3 regions of the Paenibacillus sp. RS8 genome follow, and region 1 is predicted to be linked to each of the others. Evidence: predicted binding sites of a transcription regulator. Region 1 holds the regulator's gene; each other region holds the start of a gene.
The links. The regulator LexA, encoded in region 1, represses DNA repair genes until DNA is damaged. The targets are predictions, from matches to a motif close to CGAACATATGTTCG.
Positions count from the first base shown of each region.

Region 2: addB (helicase-exonuclease AddAB subunit AddB) is a predicted target of LexA. The motif match lies at 2,199-2,212, and genes of this name have one in related genera.
Region 3: recA (recombinase RecA) is a predicted target of LexA. The motif match lies at 3,380-3,393, and genes of this name have one in related genera.

Region 1 is NZ_CP168131.1:5,394,195-5,400,516, forward strand. It holds gene metH (methionine synthase) at 1-1,278, opposite strand, end outside; gene ACDZ28_RS25480 (FixH family protein) at 1,457-1,888, opposite strand; gene ACDZ28_RS25485 (HAD family hydrolase) at 2,151-2,936, opposite strand; gene ACDZ28_RS25490 (hypothetical protein) at 2,970-3,497, opposite strand; gene ACDZ28_RS25495 (DUF896 domain-containing protein) at 3,547-3,756, opposite strand; gene ACDZ28_RS25500 (LysM peptidoglycan-binding domain-containing protein) at 3,866-4,279, opposite strand; gene lexA (transcriptional repressor LexA) at 4,575-5,201, shown strand; gene ACDZ28_RS25510 (L,D-transpeptidase) at 5,451-5,789, shown strand; gene ACDZ28_RS25515 (hypothetical protein) at 5,937-6,317, shown strand.
Region 2 is NZ_CP168131.1:6,882,388-6,888,709, reverse strand. It holds gene ACDZ28_RS32255 (DUF4097 family beta strand repeat-containing protein) at 1-331, opposite strand, end outside; gene ACDZ28_RS32250 (MerR family transcriptional regulator) at 727-1,521, shown strand; gene addB (helicase-exonuclease AddAB subunit AddB) at 2,343-5,855, shown strand; gene addA (helicase-exonuclease AddAB subunit AddA) at 5,852-6,322, shown strand, end outside.
Region 3 is NZ_CP168131.1:5,726,158-5,732,479, forward strand. It holds gene rny (ribonuclease Y) at 1-1,028, opposite strand, end outside; gene ACDZ28_RS26965 (regulatory protein RecX) at 1,345-2,076, opposite strand; gene recA (recombinase RecA) at 2,243-3,310, opposite strand; gene ACDZ28_RS26975 (competence/damage-inducible protein A) at 3,611-4,897, opposite strand; gene pgsA (CDP-diacylglycerol--glycerol-3-phosphate 3-phosphatidyltransferase) at 5,007-5,594, opposite strand; gene ACDZ28_RS26985 (YajQ family cyclic di-GMP-binding protein) at 5,748-6,239, opposite strand.

The DNA of each region.
Region 1 (6,322 bases):
AGTAACCAGCTCGAATTTTTCTTCACCATCTTCAAGGTTAATGGAGTTAATTATAGCCTTACCTTGACAGTACTGTAGTGCCAGATCAATAACCTTAGGATCGGTAGTATCGATCATTAGAGGAACTTTAACCTTCTTTACAACTAATTCTAAAAAAAGTTTAATATCTTCAATCTCATCACGGTCCGGATCTTGCACGCAGACGTCAATGACTTGTGCACCGCTCTTCACCTGTGCACGGGCAATTTCTGAAGCTTCCTCATATTTGCCTTCGACGATAAGACGTTTAAATTTACGCGAACCTAATACATTCGTACGTTCACCCACCATGTATGGTCGGTTGTCGTTCTCGATATAGATAGGCTCAATACCTGAAAGTGCCGGTGGATGATTCCCTGTAAGCGGTCGTGGAGGAAATTGTGAGAGTGCCTCCGACATAGCACGGATATGTTCCGGTGTCGTTCCGCAGCAACCCCCTGCAATGTTAAGCCATCCTTTTTCTGCAAACGCAGCAATTTTACGCGCAAGAGAATCAGGAGATTCATGATAATGTCCATTCTCGTCTGGCAACCCAGCGTTCGGATAACAACTCACAGCCGCTGAAGAGATTGCAGAAAGCGAACGAATATGATCCCGCATGAACTCAGGGCCCGTCGCACAGTTCAGACCAATAGAGATAGGCTTGAGATGTTCTAAAGAAATATAGAAGGCTTCGATGTTCTGACCGGCAAGCGTGGTACCCATCGGCTCTATCGTCCCCGAAATCATTACTGGCAATTTGATGCCTGTCTTCTCAAACGCATTACGTATGCCTATACTTCCAGCCTTCACGTTCAAAGTATCCTGAGAGGTCTCTAGCAGTAACGCATCCACTTGACCATCAATCAATGCCACTGCCTGTTCCTCGTAGCTATCAACGAGCTCTTGGAAAGTGACGCCGCCTGTAACAGAGAGCGTCTTTGTTGTAGGACCCATTGCGCCTACGACATATCGAGGACGATCAGGTGTATCATATTTATCAACGGCATTGCGAGCTAGCTTCGCTGCAACCAGATTAATTTCGCGTGCCCGTTGCGGAATATCATATTCGGCAAGTACAACAGACGTTGCACCAAAGGTATTCGTTTCTATGAGATCAGCACCTGCTTCGAGATACTGCTCATGAATCGTCTGAATCACTTCTGGACGGGTTAATACTAGCATTTCATTACAACCGTCCAATTCTTCCCCACCAAAATCCTCACCTGTCAGAGGCACCTGTTGGATCATTGTGCCCATTGCACCGTCTAGAATTAATATTCTTTGTTGTAAGCTTTCCTCAAGTGTATATTTAGCCAACGTATAGTCCCCCCAGTAAAACATTAGAGTAAGTTTAGCAGAATAAAGGAATTTCGGAAAGCCTTCCTTTCCACTCTGCATTATCTGTAATTATAGGATATCATTACTATTCTTTTAATTATGGTTTCACAGAGAGTTCCTTATTAGGCATAGAATGCTGAGTTCTAGCAGTTACGTGTGATGTAACAATATATTGTCCTTCTTTCTCAAGTGTTCCTTCTGCTTGATAGACTCCATCACCAACTAGCTTCCCTTTAAGTTCAATTTTCTGTTCATTATCATTTTTACTCACAATTTCGAATAGAACCTCTTTCGCATCATCCACCGCCAAGTTATCTTGCGTCACCACAGCCTCAAAGGTCACCTTCTGATTTACAACAACCTCTTCAGGACTCCAATGTAACTCAACTTTGATAGGTTCCATAGACATGTCCATGTTCATGTTCATATTATGTATTCCAGAATGTTTGGTTTGGTCTGATGAACATCCTCCCAGAACTAAAAGTGTTGCACCTAATAATAAAGGAACGATTGTTCTTGAAATCTTCATATAGAGTCCTCCCAGCCGATTTGAGTACTAAGAATCTACCAATTCATGTTATACATTCTCCATCTATTATACACATTATTATTGGTTTTTCAGTATTTCATATCAATTCAGCTTAACTCTTGTGACTAAAATCATATACTAGATAATTTCATCAATTTTTAAAAAGCAATATGTAGATATAAAGAAAGACAGTAAGCCTCCTAGTAACCCAGGAACTTACTGCCTTCTTAAGGCTCAATTATTCAAAGCCTCTAACTCTAATTTATAAAGATTGAACTAATGAAAGAAGCTCTCCAAGATGTTTGATTTCATAATCCGGCTGAATTTCCGGATCCGGCTGTTTGCCTTTTCTATTAATCCAAACCGTAGTCAAACCTGTTGCCAACCCACCACGAATATCCGTTGTAAGCTTATCACCGACCATAACCCCTTGCTCAGGTGCAATATCTAGAAGCTCTAGAGCATGCAGAAAAATATCCTTATCCGGCTTTCCTTTGCCGAAGCTTCCGGAAATTACGATATGATCAAAGAAAGGAACGATTTCAGGTACACCATCTAGTTTCTCTTGTTGCAATGCAGGGCATCCGTTAGTCAAAAGCAATAACTTCACTTTTCCCTTCAGTTCTTCGAGCACCTGAATTGTTTCTTCATAGATGTAAGGCCGATTTCTACGCTCTGCTGCAAATTTGGCTGCTAATGTCTCAGCAAGAACTTCGTCCTCTACACCAAGTGCTGCAAGACCACGACGCCACGCCTCTTTACGGTATCCCGGTGCAAGCTGCTCCAATTGACGGAATTCCGGTTGTTCACCTGCAGTAAAGTTCCCCCAAAGTGCTTCAAACGGATTAATCCCAATCATTTTTGTAAATGGGTTCGTTTCGTATGATTCATATAGTGCTATGGCTTCTTTACGCACCGCAAGTTCCAGTTCTTGTGGATCAATCGTATCCCCAGCGGCTTCACATGCAGAACGAAATGCTTCATTGACGCTCCGATCATCCCAGAGCAGTGTATCATCAAGGTCAAATAGTACAGCGGAAATTGGCATTACAGGTCTCCCTCTCCCATGGCTGGTTAATTTCTATTCGTGAACTACTTCAATTTGGTGAGCTTTTGCGAATGCTTCCAGTCGAGTCCCCATCGCAGTTGTATCATAACGATTCATAAGTCTGGTAAAAATCCATTTCGTGCGTTTGCCTTTATGCTTAATAACAACAGCTCCACGCGAAAGGATAATTTTCTCAATATCAGAAGCTGGTAAATAGCGTTCGCGATTGAATTTTATAGTGGATAGTCTAGCATTCTCCACCTTCAAATACGGACGTCGGAAAAACAGAAGTGCTGCTAGTAAGTAGTACAAAACGACTCCTAGCCAATTCATCAGCATACCATTGCCTTTGGCCTGATCTACCGAACCAATCATCCAAAACATAGTACCAAGCACTAATAACACTACTGGAAATGCAATGTTACGGCCTTTAAAGGTTTCACTGTTCTTGCCAGGAGATTTGGATTTTGATGCGTAAATCGTTTCCTTCCCCTGTTTCTTTCTTTGCTTGTTAATTTGCTGTGTGTTACGTTGAACCATTCTTTCCCAAGAACGGGCCATATGCGTTCCCCCTAGTCATCCAGTAGTATCTATGAAAAGGAACAGGGTGTTAATGCTTAAGCCCCTTGTTACCTTGTTCATGCTCATCATTATCGACCAATTCAATCGTATTCAATTGTGCTCGGAAGTTATTGCGAATATTCCCCAAATAGATTTCACGAAGCTTGGCGCGTTCCGCCGTTTCCTCTTGATTAAGGCCTACGCTCTTCTGTTTGCGTGCCAATTCGTTAATACGCGCGACCAACTCATCAATGTTCAAAACTTTCCCTCCCCATATAAATTAATTCTAACTCTGCCATGAGAAAAAGAGCTTGTCAAGGTTTACTCCCTGCAAGCTCTTTATGTCCTTCTATTATGTTCTTAGAATATTAATAAATAGGTAAACTGAGAATATCTCCAGCATTAATCTGACTGCCTTTAATGCCATTAGATTTTTTAATTCCTTCTATATATACAGCCGTCTTCATATCCGATGGTTTATTCTCAAGAGCAATACTCCAAAGTGTATCTCCGCGTTCAACCACTACGCGCTTCTCATCCTTCATTAAAGTAGTAGATCCTGCAAATACATTACCTACTACTGTGAGTCCTGATAGTACGAGCACAATGATCAATGTAAGTTTAATAACAAAATCTCTCCGGAACAAACGCATCAATCCTTCAAGCAAAAGCGCTGTAATCTCTTTAATCTGAGCTGAATAACGGGTAACAGGATTATGTCCTAAAGATTCAACCACGGGGGCTTTATCGTAGATGCTACGGTATGTACTGTATTTTAACATGAATATCATCCTCCAAACACTTGTTCTTACTTTTGAAATTATAATAACACGAACATGTGTTTTGTTCAATACTATTTCAGAACAATTGTTCTCTTTTTTTTGAAAAGAGTAAATCACCCTATCATCTATAAAAAGAATCCAGCTGATCATTGTTTTAAAGTTCGCTTTATCAATACGAGACTACCATTTATTAACTCTTTCGAATTAATATTTATAATAGTTAGAACTTATGTTTGTGCGAACGGTAGTTCTATGTTATAATTTTCCCAAACATTACTATATGGGGTTGATTCCAATGTCAAAGATTTCAAGTCGCCAGCTGGCGATCCTGGAATTTATACGTAGCGAAGTCCGCAGCAAGGGTTATCCTCCTTCCGTTCGGGAGATTGGAGAAGCTGTTGGTCTTGCTTCCAGCTCCACAGTTCACGGTCATTTGGATCGGCTAGAGAAGAAGGGACTTATCCGTCGAGATCCAACGAAGCCTCGTGCAATAGAATTGCTTGGCCAAGAGGATTCCGAGAATGTCCATCATTTCGCACAAACCGTCGCACGCATTCCTGTCGTAGGTAAGGTTACCGCCGGGGTTCCTATCACTGCTACTGAGAATATTGAAGACTACTTCCCGCTTCCAACTCACTATGTTGGAGATAACAAAGTATTTATGTTATCGGTTCAAGGTGACAGTATGGTCGAAGCTGGGATAATGAATGGTGACTATGTTATTGTCCGTCAACAACAGACAGCTGATAACGGAGATATCGTTGTAGCTATGACCGAAGAAGATGAAGCTACCGTTAAGACCTTTTATAAAGAACGTGATCATATACGTCTTCAGCCGGAGAATCCGGCGTACGAGCCTCTTCGCCTTAATCGCGTGACCATTCTCGGCAGAGTTATCGGATTATTTCGAGATATCCACTAAGTATGCACTCCTACCAAGCCAAAACGGATACCGTCCATTAAAGGACGGTATCCGTTTCTACGAGAAGCATAAAGATACTGTTTACTGTAATATCAAAGGCTGTTCCACAAATGTGGAACAGCTTTTTTTTGTTTTCTAACTCAAATCATCCATACTAGAACACGCGTTCGCATACGCTAAAATGGCCATTTTCTATTAATAACCGTTTAGGCTTTCTGCTCATATCCTATTAGAAAGGAGTGTTGCGCAATGCCAAATTACCGAATTATTGTAGATCTGACCCAGCGTATGCTGTATCTTCTTGATAACAACATTGTGATCAGAGGTTTCCCCGTCGGAATCGGTAAAATGTTAACCCAATCACCCTTGGGTGACTTCACTATTATTAACAAAGAACCCGATCCAGGTGGTCCATTTGGGGTCTTTTGGATGGGTCTATCTAAGCCTCACTATGGAATACATGGAAATAATGATCCCTCCTCGATAGGTCACGAAGTTTCCCACGGTTGTATTCGGATGTACAATGCGGATGTGCTAGCACTAGCTGCGATTGTTCCGATTGGAACACAAGTAACGATCAGGAATTAAATCTATCCATAAATAAACACACTTCACTCATGGTTCAATGAATGGGGTGTGTTTGTATTTAAGTATTTTTGATGGCGTAATAGGAATTATGTGGTTATATGTCGAATAATGTTAACAGGATTTCAAATAGAAAGGAAGTGTCTGGTTTTGAACAACTCCAAAATTAGAACCCTCGTCGATTTTAAAGTCGATGCACTTGTTAAACTCTCAGGATTATTGTTAAATAACGATCAAGCTAGTGGAAAAAAAGTAAATCTACTCACCTCATTTGGCAGTATTCAAGGGACGATCTCCCCTTCCGCCTCCAATAAAGAGGATGTTTTTGACTTAAAATCTCTAATGGATGATGTCATTGTAGATGAATACATATCTTATTTAGGTGCGGAACATCCCGATAAAAATTTCAGCTATAACTTTGTAGTCCTCAATGATGTTTCTGTAAGACCCTATGCTAACTTTGAATCATCGATCGAATACAAACAGCTAATTGTGTATACCGATCAAATTACGGCATTCAATTTCTTATAATTTTG
Region 2 (6,322 bases), 1.5 Mb from region 1:
TGGTTACTTGCGAGCCTTTTCCTCCGATATAGTCGTTCCATTCCTTATTACTGTCACTTACCATTGACAGTTCTTTATCGTCAGATAGATCAATCTTGTAAAAATCTTTCTCACTTTCATAGTAAACAATATGAATTTGTTCATCTTTAGATTGGAGGATATTTATTTTTTTATCTTTTACATCAATTGTTAAGGTATCAATCTTTTGGGCAGGTATGGTGTAATTTTTTTCCTCCATGGAAGTGGAGTCGGAGGAACATCCTGCTAATGATATCAATAGTGTCAGCAATATGCCTATAGTAGTTAGTGATTTTTTTGCAGTACTTTTCATTATAAAACGCTCCTTCGTTAAATCATTTTTCTTTTAAATATAGCCTGTCCTACCAATGCCAATCTTAAGCTGCTATGCAGACAAGTTCCGATATGCAACAAAGCAGTAGAGTTGAACAAATGATCTTGAAAAAGTCTACCAAATATGTTGCAAGGGTTAGATTGGAATAAATACACAAAATGATAGTCACTAAAGTAGGATCTGTCAGCCAACCATACCAATATGACTGCATAGACAGCAATAAATGTTTGATAATCCTTTGATACATGGTTTAGTTCTTCATGTTTGCCTTCCTTTCTGGTAATAAATTCATTTTGTATTTCGTTGCGTTTATCAGTCGCATATGTTTTAATCATCATAAACTTTTGTGTTACAAAAAGGTCAAGAGGGTAGATATGAAGAACTATTTTACAATTAAGCAAGCAGCAGAGATCGTAGAGATGACCACTGAGACCTTGCGGCACTATGATCGTATTGGATTAGTCAAGCCATGCCATAAAGATGAATTATCGGGATATCGATACTATTCCGAGCAGGAGCTCGTAAAGCTGCAAACCATTGAACTGCTTAAAGCAATGGATCTTACTTTAATGGATATTAAAGATATTTTGCAGCAGAATGATCTCTCTAAAGTAATTGCATTTCTAAAACAAGCAGAAAAAAGAGCAGACGATAAAATTGCTCGTCTACAGTATGCAAAATCGAAAATTAAACGTGCCTATCTACATTATGAAAATAAGTTCCACGACGGTTATAGTCAAAGTGAAAATTACTTTGTCAGACATATAGAGGAAAGGGTAATTATGCTTTCGAATAAAATGGAAAGCCCCACACTTAAGAATTTATGGGACTATCACAGACATTTCTATCAACAAATTGAAACGTCTCTACATTCAGAATTTCTGTTTGAAGATATGGCAGGAATGTTCACGACTGAAGGAATAACACGATTATTTGCTGTTTGCTTGAAATATCCGTCTTTAGAGGGGCTGACTGTACTACCAGAAGGGGACTATCTGTGTGCAATTTGTACCGAAGAGAATAAGGATGCTGTATTACAAAAGTTACTTGAAAGGGCGAAGACGGAATACGATGTGTGTCCAGATTTTGTTCTTCATAACATTATTGTGACTGGAATATTGCAGTGGGATTATCAGATACAACTGTTCATTAAGAAACGCACATGTTAGATTGAAAGTCGCTAATTTAGCGGCTTTTTTTGATTAAGGAATCACGTTTCTTGCCCCTGACTGAGGACAAGAACGTTATACTTCGCCGATTAGATAAATATTTAACTATAGTTCAATGTTATCTATTAACCTAACTGGCAGATTAACTCTATAAGCCTCTTAGGATTAGTATGCGTTAGTTCAACGATAACAGCGGCAGTCTAAGACTTATTTTTCAAAAGCTAACGATTTTTCAATTCAAAAACGGCGTTAAATCAACGACTCCAGTCTTTAGAGTGTTCATAGGGAAGAAGTTGCTATAGGACTCAAACGAAACTAAACAGCGAAGAAAGCCTAGATTTTGACCGTTGCGGACTCCAAAGGCGCTATTGACCTCAAACTAGCCGAGATGGGGGACTTTCGCGACGAATAGCTTCACTGGAGTCCGAAAAGTTGCAAAAACAGCACGAAATTTCATGAATAACGACTCCTGAGCCCACAAGTAATTAATGTAGCTAGCAGAAGCGAAAATGTTGAGTGTTGAAACCCGAACCTTAACTCTACGCTCCAAACAGAAAGTATCGAATGTTGCGCACCGGGTATTAACAAACTAGAAATACTAAACAGCAAGTCAACAAAATACGTTAGTTGCTGTTTATTTCGTAGCTTTTTTATTGTAAATCATTAGAAAATACTAGCAAACGCATGTTCTGATTTGTGCAGTTATGCTATACTGATGGGACGAGGAACGACTGAACTTTTTCATTTGAACATCATCACACGGTGAGTATTTCACCTTGTATCATATACATTTTCTCCGCTACGGAAGGAGTCTATCATTTATGTCGGTAACCTTTTTACTAGGCCGCTCAGGCAGTGGCAAGACAACAAAAATATGGGAGTCTATCTCTTCTTCATTAGAGCAGGAACCTCTTGGCGCACCGATCATTATTCTAGTACCGGAGCAAGGTTCTTTTGGAGCAGAACGGGGGCTTCTCACCGTAGGGAATGTGAAGGGGAGCATTCGGGCGCAGACACTAAGCTTTTCTCGGCTTGCCTATCGGGTGAAACAGGAAACTGGGGGTAGCGCTAGCCTGCCTATCAGTGAAGAAGGCAAAAAGATGTTAATTTATAAAATTATCCGCCGTCGCAAAGAGGAACTAAAATTGTTCGGTGCCTCAGCAGACAGACCGGGTTTTGTGGAACGGCTGAATCAACTGCATACGGAGATGAAGCGTTGTTGCTTGGCTTCCACTGATTTAGAGGAACAGTTGTCTGCAATGCGAGGCGCTATTGCAAGAAGCCCTATTCTTGAAGGAAAGCTAGATGATTTACAGGTGGTATTCAGCGATTTAGAGAAGGAGATGTCGCGTCTCTACATCGATGAAGAGGATCGTTTAGCGGAACTAGCTGAGCATATTCCTGATTCCGCCTACATTCGTGGAGCGGAGATTTGGGTAGATGGGTTCCATGGCTTTACCCCGCAGGAATTCGTAGTGCTTAGAGAATTAATGCAGCAAGCATCGAAGTTGACCGTCTCACTTACACTTGATCGCTCTTATCCCTATGGAGATCAGTTGAATGAGCTTGAATTATTTCACCCAACTGCGGTTACTTACATTAAACTGCGTGGAATAGCTGAAGAGCTGGGCATGGATGTGTGGGACGAGCTTTTGGAGCCAGCGGTTCTTCCGCGTTTTGAAGAAAGTCCTGCTCTTGCTCATCTCGAAAGGGGATATGACCGTCGAAAGGTCTGGTTTGGTGCAGATGAACTGGCAAATGAAGCAATATCTATAGGTGCAGCAGTTTCTCACAGAGCAGAGGTTGAGGGAGCGCTGCGTGAAATGATCAGGCTGGCACGAGATGAAGGTGCAAAATATGGTGAAATGGCCGTATTAATGCGTAATATTGGAGATTACGAACAGCTGATTAAACCGTTGTTCCAAGATTATGGAGTGCCATTTTTTCTGGACCAGAAGGTAAATGAGCTGCATCATCCATTGGTAGAGTTTGTACGTTCCGCATTGGATATAGTGCGTCGACGCTGGCGCTTCGAGGATGTTTTCCGCTGCGTAAAGACAGAGCTTTTGCTTCCGCTGGACGGTAGTATTACGCGTGAGGATATGGATGATTTAGAGAATTATGTGCTGGCTTGTGGAATTCAAGGGTATCGCTGGACCGATGGCCGTTCTTGGAAAGGGATCCCTAGCTTGTCGCTGGAAGGCGGCAGACAGATGGATGAAGAACTGCTTGCTACGATGGAACGATGCCGTGCCAGTATAACGGGTCCTTTATTTGCTTTTGAGAAACGGATACAGAAGAGTAGAAGCGGTCTTGAACTTTGTACCGCCGTGTACAAGCTGCTGGATGAGACGGATGTTGCTCGTAAGCTGGAGAAACTTAGTGTTGATTCTATGGAAAAGGGGCAACCCGAGAAGGCTAGAGAACATAGTCAGCTGTGGGGTGCAGTGCTTGATCTGTTAGATCAGATCGTTGAGATGATGGGCAACGAGAGATTTGAATTTGATGTGTTCACCGGAGTCCTAGAGACAGGACTTGCTGAGCTTAAGATGGGACTTGTTCCTCCCGCGCTCGATCAAGTACTGGTTGGTAACATGGATCGTACTCGACCAACGGGAGTTAAATACGCTTTTTTGCTTGGATTTAATGAAGGTGTTGTGCCTGCGCAGTTTAAGGAAGATGGAATTCTCTCGGAAGGCGAACGCTCTGTGCTTGAGAACGCCGGTATGGAGCTTGCTCCTGGTGCTTCTCGTAAACTGCTGGACGAGCGGTTTTTGATCTATAATGCCCTAACGACAGGAAGTCGAAAGCTCTGGATTAGCTACGCTACAGCTGATGATGAGGGCAAGGCTCTTCTTCCGTCTGAGGTAATCCGTCATTTGCATAGAATGTTCCCAAGGGTTCAAGAGCACATCCTATCCACACTTCCCTCTGCGGGACTACCAGATGAAGTCAGAGATTCCATTCACCTGGGTTACATTGGTCATCCAGAACAGAGTCTTCGTGCATTGATTATGCAGCTACGCCAGTGGCGTCAAGGGACCGAGATACCTGTATTGTGGTGGGATGTTTATAATTGGTTTGCGTCTGATGAGAAACGAAGCCTCGAACTGAAACGTCTGCTCAGTTCATTGTTTTATCGTAATGAGGGAACGAAGCTAAAGCGAGGTACTAGCCTGCGATTGTATGGGGGATCGACACTGCGTGGCAGTGTGTCCCGGATGGAGAAGTTTGTTGCTTGCTCCTTCTCCCATTTTGCATCCTATGGACTTAGATTGAAGGAACGCCAGCTATATAAGCTGCAAGCACCTGATATTGGACAACTGTTCCATGCTGCGTTAAGTGACATGGCGGTAAGACTGAAAGAAGAGGGCCGCGGCTGGGGAAGCTTGTCTCCAGAGGAATGTCGGCGTGAGGCAAGTGAAACGGTAGAACGTTTATCGCCGATGCTACAGGGTGAAATTCTGATGAGCTCTAAACGTTACGGATACATTTCCCGCAAGCTAAAAAACATTGTTGGACGTGCTTCTGTGATTCTGGGCGAGCATGCCCGCCGAGGTAGCTTTGAGCCGGTAGGGCTGGAGCTGGATTTTGGACCGGATAAGGAGTTGCCTCCTTTAAGAATTACGCTGCCGAATGGCTGTGTGATGGAGGTTGTTGGACGGATTGACCGTGTAGACATGGCCCGTGGAGAGAATGGAATTCTTCTGCGAGTAATTGATTATAAATCGTCTCAAAAAGATCTCAAACTGCATGAAGTGTACTATGGATTATCGCTACAGATGCTGACCTATCTGGATGTGCTGCTTACGTACTCGGAGCAATGGCTCGGGCAACCGGCGCTTCCAGCAGGGACACTGTATTTTCACGTACATGACCCACTGTTAACCTCATCTAACGGGATGAACAAGGAACAGGCAGAACAAGAATTGCTGAAACGCTTCAAGATGAAAGGACTGCTTACAGCAGACCGCGAGGTCGTATCCTTGATGGATACGACTTTAGACAAAGGGTATTCTTCTATCGTGCCTGTAGCAGTAAAAGCTGATGGCAGTTTTTATAGTAGTGCTTCTGTAGCTACACCAGAGCAATGGGGGCACTTATTATCATCCGTTCGGGGAACGATCTCGGATATCGGGACACGCATTACGGAAGGTGATGTGGCGATTGAGCCATACCGGATTGGGCAGGAGACAGCCTGCACATTCTGTTCCTTTAGACCCGTCTGCCAGTTCGATGAAGCCGTGGAAGGTAATGGCTACAACAATCTGGGTAAGCCAGGGAAGGACGTTATTTGGGATCTGCTGTCCCGCAAAGGAGGAACTACACCGTGAGTATTAAGTCTGAAATAGAAGCGAAACCGGAAGGAAGCATATGGAGTGATGACCAGTGGCGCGCCATTGCTGAGAGCGGTGATGATATCCTCGTTGCCGCGGCGGCAGGTTCCGGTAAGACAGCGGTACTTGTAGAACGGATTATTCGCAAAATCAGCAAGGAAGAGAATGGCTTTAGCGTAGATAGATTGCTAGTAGCTACGTTTACCAAAGCTGCTGCTGCCGAGATGCGCCAGCGGATTAGGGAAGCACTCGATCGGGAGCTTGAGGAGAATGGAGATAATGACCATTTACGCCGTCAGCTGTCGTTGCTCGGGAAAGCCTCGATTACAACACTACACTCCTTCTGTCTGGAAGTGATTCGGCGTTACTATCAGATTATTCCTATAGATCCCGGTTTCCGTATACTGAACGAACATGAAGCAGAGATGATGCGGCAGGAGCTGCTTCAAGAGCTACTGGAGGAA
Region 3 (6,322 bases), 330 kb from region 1:
ATCAGTCCAGTCAAATAAGCAACCTCCATAGAGTGCTTCAATACATTTTGACCATAGCTTGTACGGAATTTCAGACGACCCAGAATCTTGATCAAGTCTGGATGCAATCCATGAACACCCACTTCGAAAGTAGCTTGTTCACCATATTCGCGAATTCTTTCGTCCACTTCTTTGCGGGATTTTTCCACCATCTCTTCAATACGAGCGGGGTGGATACGTCCATCTGCCACTAGTTTCTCAAGTGCCGTACGGGCCACTTCGCGACGGATTGGATCAAATCCCGACAAAATAACTGCTTCCGGAGTATCATCAATAATGAGGTCGATACCTGTAAGAGTTTCGAGTGCACGAATGTTACGGCCTTCACGACCGATAATCCGACCTTTCATCTCTTCGTTCGGCAGGGTAACAACTGAAACTGTTGTCTCGGCTACGTGATCAGCTGCACAGCGTTGGATAGCGAGTGTGATGATTTCGCGGGATTTCTTATCCGCTTCCTCTTTCGCCTGCTGTTCAATTTCTTTGATCATTTGAGCCGTTTCATGGCGAACTTCTTGCTCAACATTGCTAAGAATAATACTTCTTGCATCTTCGATGCTTAAATTGGAAATGCGCTCCAATTCAGTGACTTGGTTTTTGTAAATAACATCAATTTGCTGTTGGGTTTCATCAATTCGTTTCTCTTTGTTAGCTACTTGTTCTTCTTTTCTTTCAAGCGATTCCATTTTTTTATCCAGAGATTCTTCCTTTTGCAGCAAACGTCTCTCTTGCCGTTGGATTTCATTCCGACGTTCACGAGTTTCTTTCTCAGCTTCAGTACGGATTCTATGGACTTCGTCCTTAGCTTCCAATACCGTTTCTTTCTTCAGCGCCTCTGCGTCCTTCTTCGCGTTCTCCACGATGACTACGGCTTCTCTTTCTGCGCTTTGAATTTTAGCTTCTGCAAGGGATTTACGAATAAAATAACCGAACCCAAAGAATAATGCAGCTACAACGAGAACGATAATGACCCAGATCCATGCTTGCATCTGTTCACCTCCTCGTTGGTTCCTCTCCAAGGTATCCCCCTGGGAATTGTGCAGTTGTTAAACTATCCGTTCATCACCATACAAAAAACCGGTAAACAACCGATTGCCATACTGCACATGCTGCACATGCACACTGCCCGCCTTATCCGGCGATTACATTTCATATGAGTTGTACGCGAACCGTTTTAAAAAGTCCCCTTTTTGGGAAGGAAAAAGGATTCTTACTTTATGCCGATTCATGTTATATTTTATTATTTATAAAAAGACATTGTCAAGAGAGTCGATATGCGCATTAATGTCAAGAGAATCAGTGAGTCTAGTAAAATTCCTCATCTTCACCCTCATAATTGTCTTCTTCAAGTAAAGTATTGATCACTTGACGCACCATATCGCCTGAGAATCCACGCCGCATTAAGAAGGCGCCAGTCTTTCTTCTCTTATCTGCAGCTTCACCTCGGATGAGATTCCATTTCTTACGTCCGGTCTGAAGTGCACTCTCAAGTTCTTGTTCTGGGCTGATATTCTCCAAGGCCTCCGAGATTAAAGATTTGTCGATTCCTTTCTCACGTAGCTCTTGGCGAATCCACATCTTTCCTTTGCGTTGGTTCGTAATGCGTTGCTCTGCCCATTGCTTTGCATACAAAGGGTCATCAAGAAGTCTTTCCTGCTGTAGCCGTTGCACCACTTCCGCAATAATAGTCTCCCCTATTTCCTTCTGCCGTAAACGGCGAGTCATTTCCATAGCGGTTCGTGGCTTTCGTTCTAGATAACGAAGTCCTTCTACATAAGCTCGTTGTCGCTCATCAGCAACAACAATTTCCTCCAAATCGGCTTTCATAAAAGAATTCCCAGTAATCATCCGATATTTAATCATGACGTCTTCGTGTACAGTCATGTTATAAGCTCCGAAATGTATGATATAGCGGTGATCCGATTTCTTCTGACGTTCTACCTTAGTGATTTCTAAAAGTTCTCCATCAGGAAAATCTGCAAGAACTTGTAAGTCCTGCTCATCCGATTCAAAATCCATATCCAGCTGTATTACCATAGTTGCTTGTCACCTCATAGCAATAAAATATCCCCCACAAAGTGTAGCTTAAATTCGATGCGTACTCAGGTACTTTGCGAGGACCCCCCAAATAAATATTTCTGATGCGTTAAGAAAAGACACCCTGCAACAATGAATCACAGGGCGTCCTATTCCTTAATAAATTCTATTGTTCGATTTCGAGAAGTAGCTTTTCTTCTTCCTCTTGCTCTGCAATGATTTCCGCTTCATTTGGTGCAGCAACAATAGTGGAGAGATTACTTGCTTCACGAATCTTGTTCTCAATGATGAGCGAAATATCTTGATGTTCCTTCAAGAACTGTTTGGCATTCTCACGTCCTTGGCCGAGACGCTCGCCTTCATAGGAATACCATGCACCACTCTTATTCACGATGTCCATTTCAGTACCGATGTCTACAAGACTTCCTTCTCTGGAAATCCCTTCACCATACATGATATCAACATCAGCTTGTTTAAATGGAGGTGCTACCTTATTCTTCACAATCTTGATCTTGGTGCGGTTACCTACAACGTCGTTACCCATTTTGATACTTTCCACACGACGAACATCCAACCGTACGGAAGAGTAGAATTTCAGTGCTCGTCCACCCGGAGTTGTCTCAGGGTTACCGAACATAACACCAATTTTCTCACGAAGCTGGTTAATAAAGATAGCAATTGTATTTGATTTACTAATGGCACCAGAAAGCTTCCGAAGCGCTTGAGACATCAAACGAGCCTGTAGGCCGACGTGTGAATCACCCATATCGCCTTCAATTTCCGCTTTAGGAACCAAAGCAGCTACGGAGTCAACGACAATAATGTCTACTGCGCCACTTCGTACAAGTGCTTCAGCAATCTCAAGTGCCTGTTCACCCGTATCTGGCTGAGATAGTAACAATTCATCAATGTTTACGCCCAAGTTACGTGCATACTTCGGATCGAGCGCATGCTCAGCATCGATAAATGCAGCTTGTCCTCCTTGTTTTTGCACTTCTGCAATAGCATGAAGAGCAACAGTTGTTTTACCGGAGGATTCAGGTCCGTATACTTCAATAATACGTCCCTTTGGAAGTCCGCCTATACCTAACGCAATATCAAGTGCCAAAGATCCGCTAGGTACAACTTCCACTTGCATATGAGTGGATTCTCCCAGTTTCATGATCGAACCTTTACCAAATTGTTTTTCTATTTGACGAAGCGCCATATCAAGCGCTGCACGACGATCTGACAATCAGACCACTTCCTTCACTGTTTATAATAATATAATAACGTGTTTTTGAGGTCTTGCCAAGCTTTTTTTCGAACATACATTCGTTTTTTTTGTCTCAAGCGTTAATTATCCCTTTTATTGTAAGCCTCCTTCCGGATATAGAAGTTAACTGATTTCTCTACTTCACCGGACATCAACGACTTATGATCATAACCAAAAACATTGATCAAAATCTCTGCAAATATACAAAAAACCGCAGCAAAGAAATCTCAGTGCCACGGTTCTTCCGTATGTTCCAATTATAACTGGGCTAATCTCCCATTACAAGTCTGAACCCTCAAGTGGTGTCTCCACCTTGCGTTCCTCAAGTCTACGCCATAGTCGATACAGTAGAGCTTTAACAGTACGCAGTCGTATATTCTCACGTGTCCCTTTAAGATTAAGCTCATATACCTCTGTCTTACGCCCGCGTTCAGCTAAACCAATAAATACAAGTCCGACTGGTTTACGTTCAGAATAGCCTGGTCCTGCTACGCCTGTTACAGATAAACCGAAATCACTGTCCGCAATCATTCTCACCTGATCGGCCAACACCTCGGCAACTTCACGACTTACCGCCCCTGGAGCATCAGGCCCCTCCAAATAAGCACTTGGCACATTCAGAAGTTTTTTCTTTAGATCGTTCGAGTAACAGACGATTCCTCCCGCAAACATCGAAGCGCTACCTGGTATGTTGGTTATACTCTCCATCAGCAAGCCTCCGGTACAGCTCTCCGCCGCACTTAAAGTCAGACCTGCATCCGCCATCCAATCTACAATTAGCTGTTCTAGTGGTACATCAATATTCGCATATAAATGCTCTGGCAAAATCTCTTTGATCTGCTTCTCCAGAATCTCCAGCTTCTTGAAAGCTTCATGCTCGGAAGGCGCCTTTGTCGAAATACGAACGGTTACTTCTCCCTCTTTTGCATATGGAGCTATGGTTGGGTCTGTCTGGCTGTGAATCAGATCTATGAGCTTATCCTCAAGCAGTGATTCTCCGATACCTGCAAATTTTAGCATTTTAGAATAAAGTGGCATTTCTGACGTCAGAGCATGCTGCTGAAGCCACGGTACTGCTTTATCTACGAACATTGGTTTCATCTCGCGAGGCGGACCAGGAAGCACAATATAATATTTCTTTTCATGCTCAAAAGCAATACCCACAGCAAGACCAATCTCATTTGGCAAAGGTGTGGTTCCTTCAATTATAAGTGCCTGTTTACGATTATTCTCTGTCATTACAATCTTACGATCATCAAAGAAACGTTGTACATGATCCATTGCCAAACGATCTATATGGAGTGTTCGACCTAAAGAAGCAGCCAATGCATCTTTTGTAAGATCATCTTCTGTCGGACCAATACCACCTGTAAAAATGATAACATCAGCTCTGTTTTGAGCGATTTCAATAGCTTGCTGCAAGCGACTGCTGTTATCGCCAACTACGGTTTGAAAATATACATCAATCCCAATAGCAGCTAACTCTATAGATAGAAACTGGGCATTACTATTTACGATTTGACCGAGCAAAAGCTCCGTGCCTACTGCAATAATCTCCGCTTTCATCCCTGGCTTTCGCCTCCTAGTTATAATGTAGACACACTGCCTTTAGGGTTTAAAAAAGGTAATAGGTACTTTACCTATTACCTCTCCTATATGTAGCTACCTAAAATGCTTAAGCATTATGCAGCTGTAGCAGCTCTTTATTCTTCACAAAATAATCAATTCCAGAGTAAATAGTGATCAAAGCTGCAGCCCAAATGGCAATATCGTCTACAGGAATGCTGACGAATTGAAATGGAAAATTGTTCAACAACAGCAGTGAGATCGCTACAATTTGTACAACCGTCTTTATCTTGCCCCATTTGCTGGCGGCAACCACTTTCCCCTCTAACAATGCGATCTGGCGAAGCCCGGTTACTGCAAACTCACGACTTATGATAACAATTGCAATCCATGAATCACATCTGCCCAGTTCGACAAGTGAAATCAGAACAGCGGAAACTAACAGCTTGTCCGCTAACGGATCAAGGAGCTTACCGAGGTTGGTCACCATATTATATTTCCTAGCTATGTAGCCGTCTATTCCATCTGTGCTGGCTGCAAGCAAAAAGATTACAGCGGCTACCAAATGATTAACAGATAGCTGGAAAGAGCCCCAATGTATTGGTTCTGGGTAAAAGCTAAAATCCACCAGTAAGAAAAACATCATAATCGGGATCAGGCAAATACGTGCTAGCGTGATGCGGTTGGGCAAATTCACTGAAGTTCCTCCCCTAAATCGTTCATACAAATGACCTGAGTCAGGCTCATCTATTTCTACTTAAGCAAGTATATTATAGCTATATATAGGTGTCAAAAAAAATACAAAGCACCCCGCATCATGGTGCTGATAAGCACTGCGGGGTACAAAATTCTATTTTAAGTTGTTGAACTGCAGGTCCAGTGGCAAATCAGCTTTACGCAAAATCTGGATAATTTGCTGTAAATCATCGCGACTCTTACCGGTTACGCGGATCTGATCTCCTTGAATCTGGCTCTTCACCTTCAATTTCGAATCACGAATCAGGATGTTAATTTTTTTTGCGTTCTCCTGATCTATCCCTTGCTTAAGACCTAAGCGCTGACGAACACTTCCCAGGGAAGCAGGCTCCACTTTGCCAAAATCCAAGTTCTTCAGCGTGATACCTCTCTTCACCATCTTCGATTGTAAAATATCGATAACAGCATTTAACTTATATTCGTCCTCAGAGGCGATAATAAGTGCGTCTTTCTCAAGCTTCAGACTGCTTTTACTGTTCTTAAAGTCAAATCGGTTATCAATTTCTTTCTCTGTTTGGTGGATCGCATTAGTTAATTCCTGCATATCCATTTTAGATACGATATCAAATGAACTTTCTGAACTCATAACTCCACGTCCTTTGTACTTTTTAGTCTGCTACTATTATAAAAGAATGATACCCTTAAGTCTAATTTTGGATAATATGTACC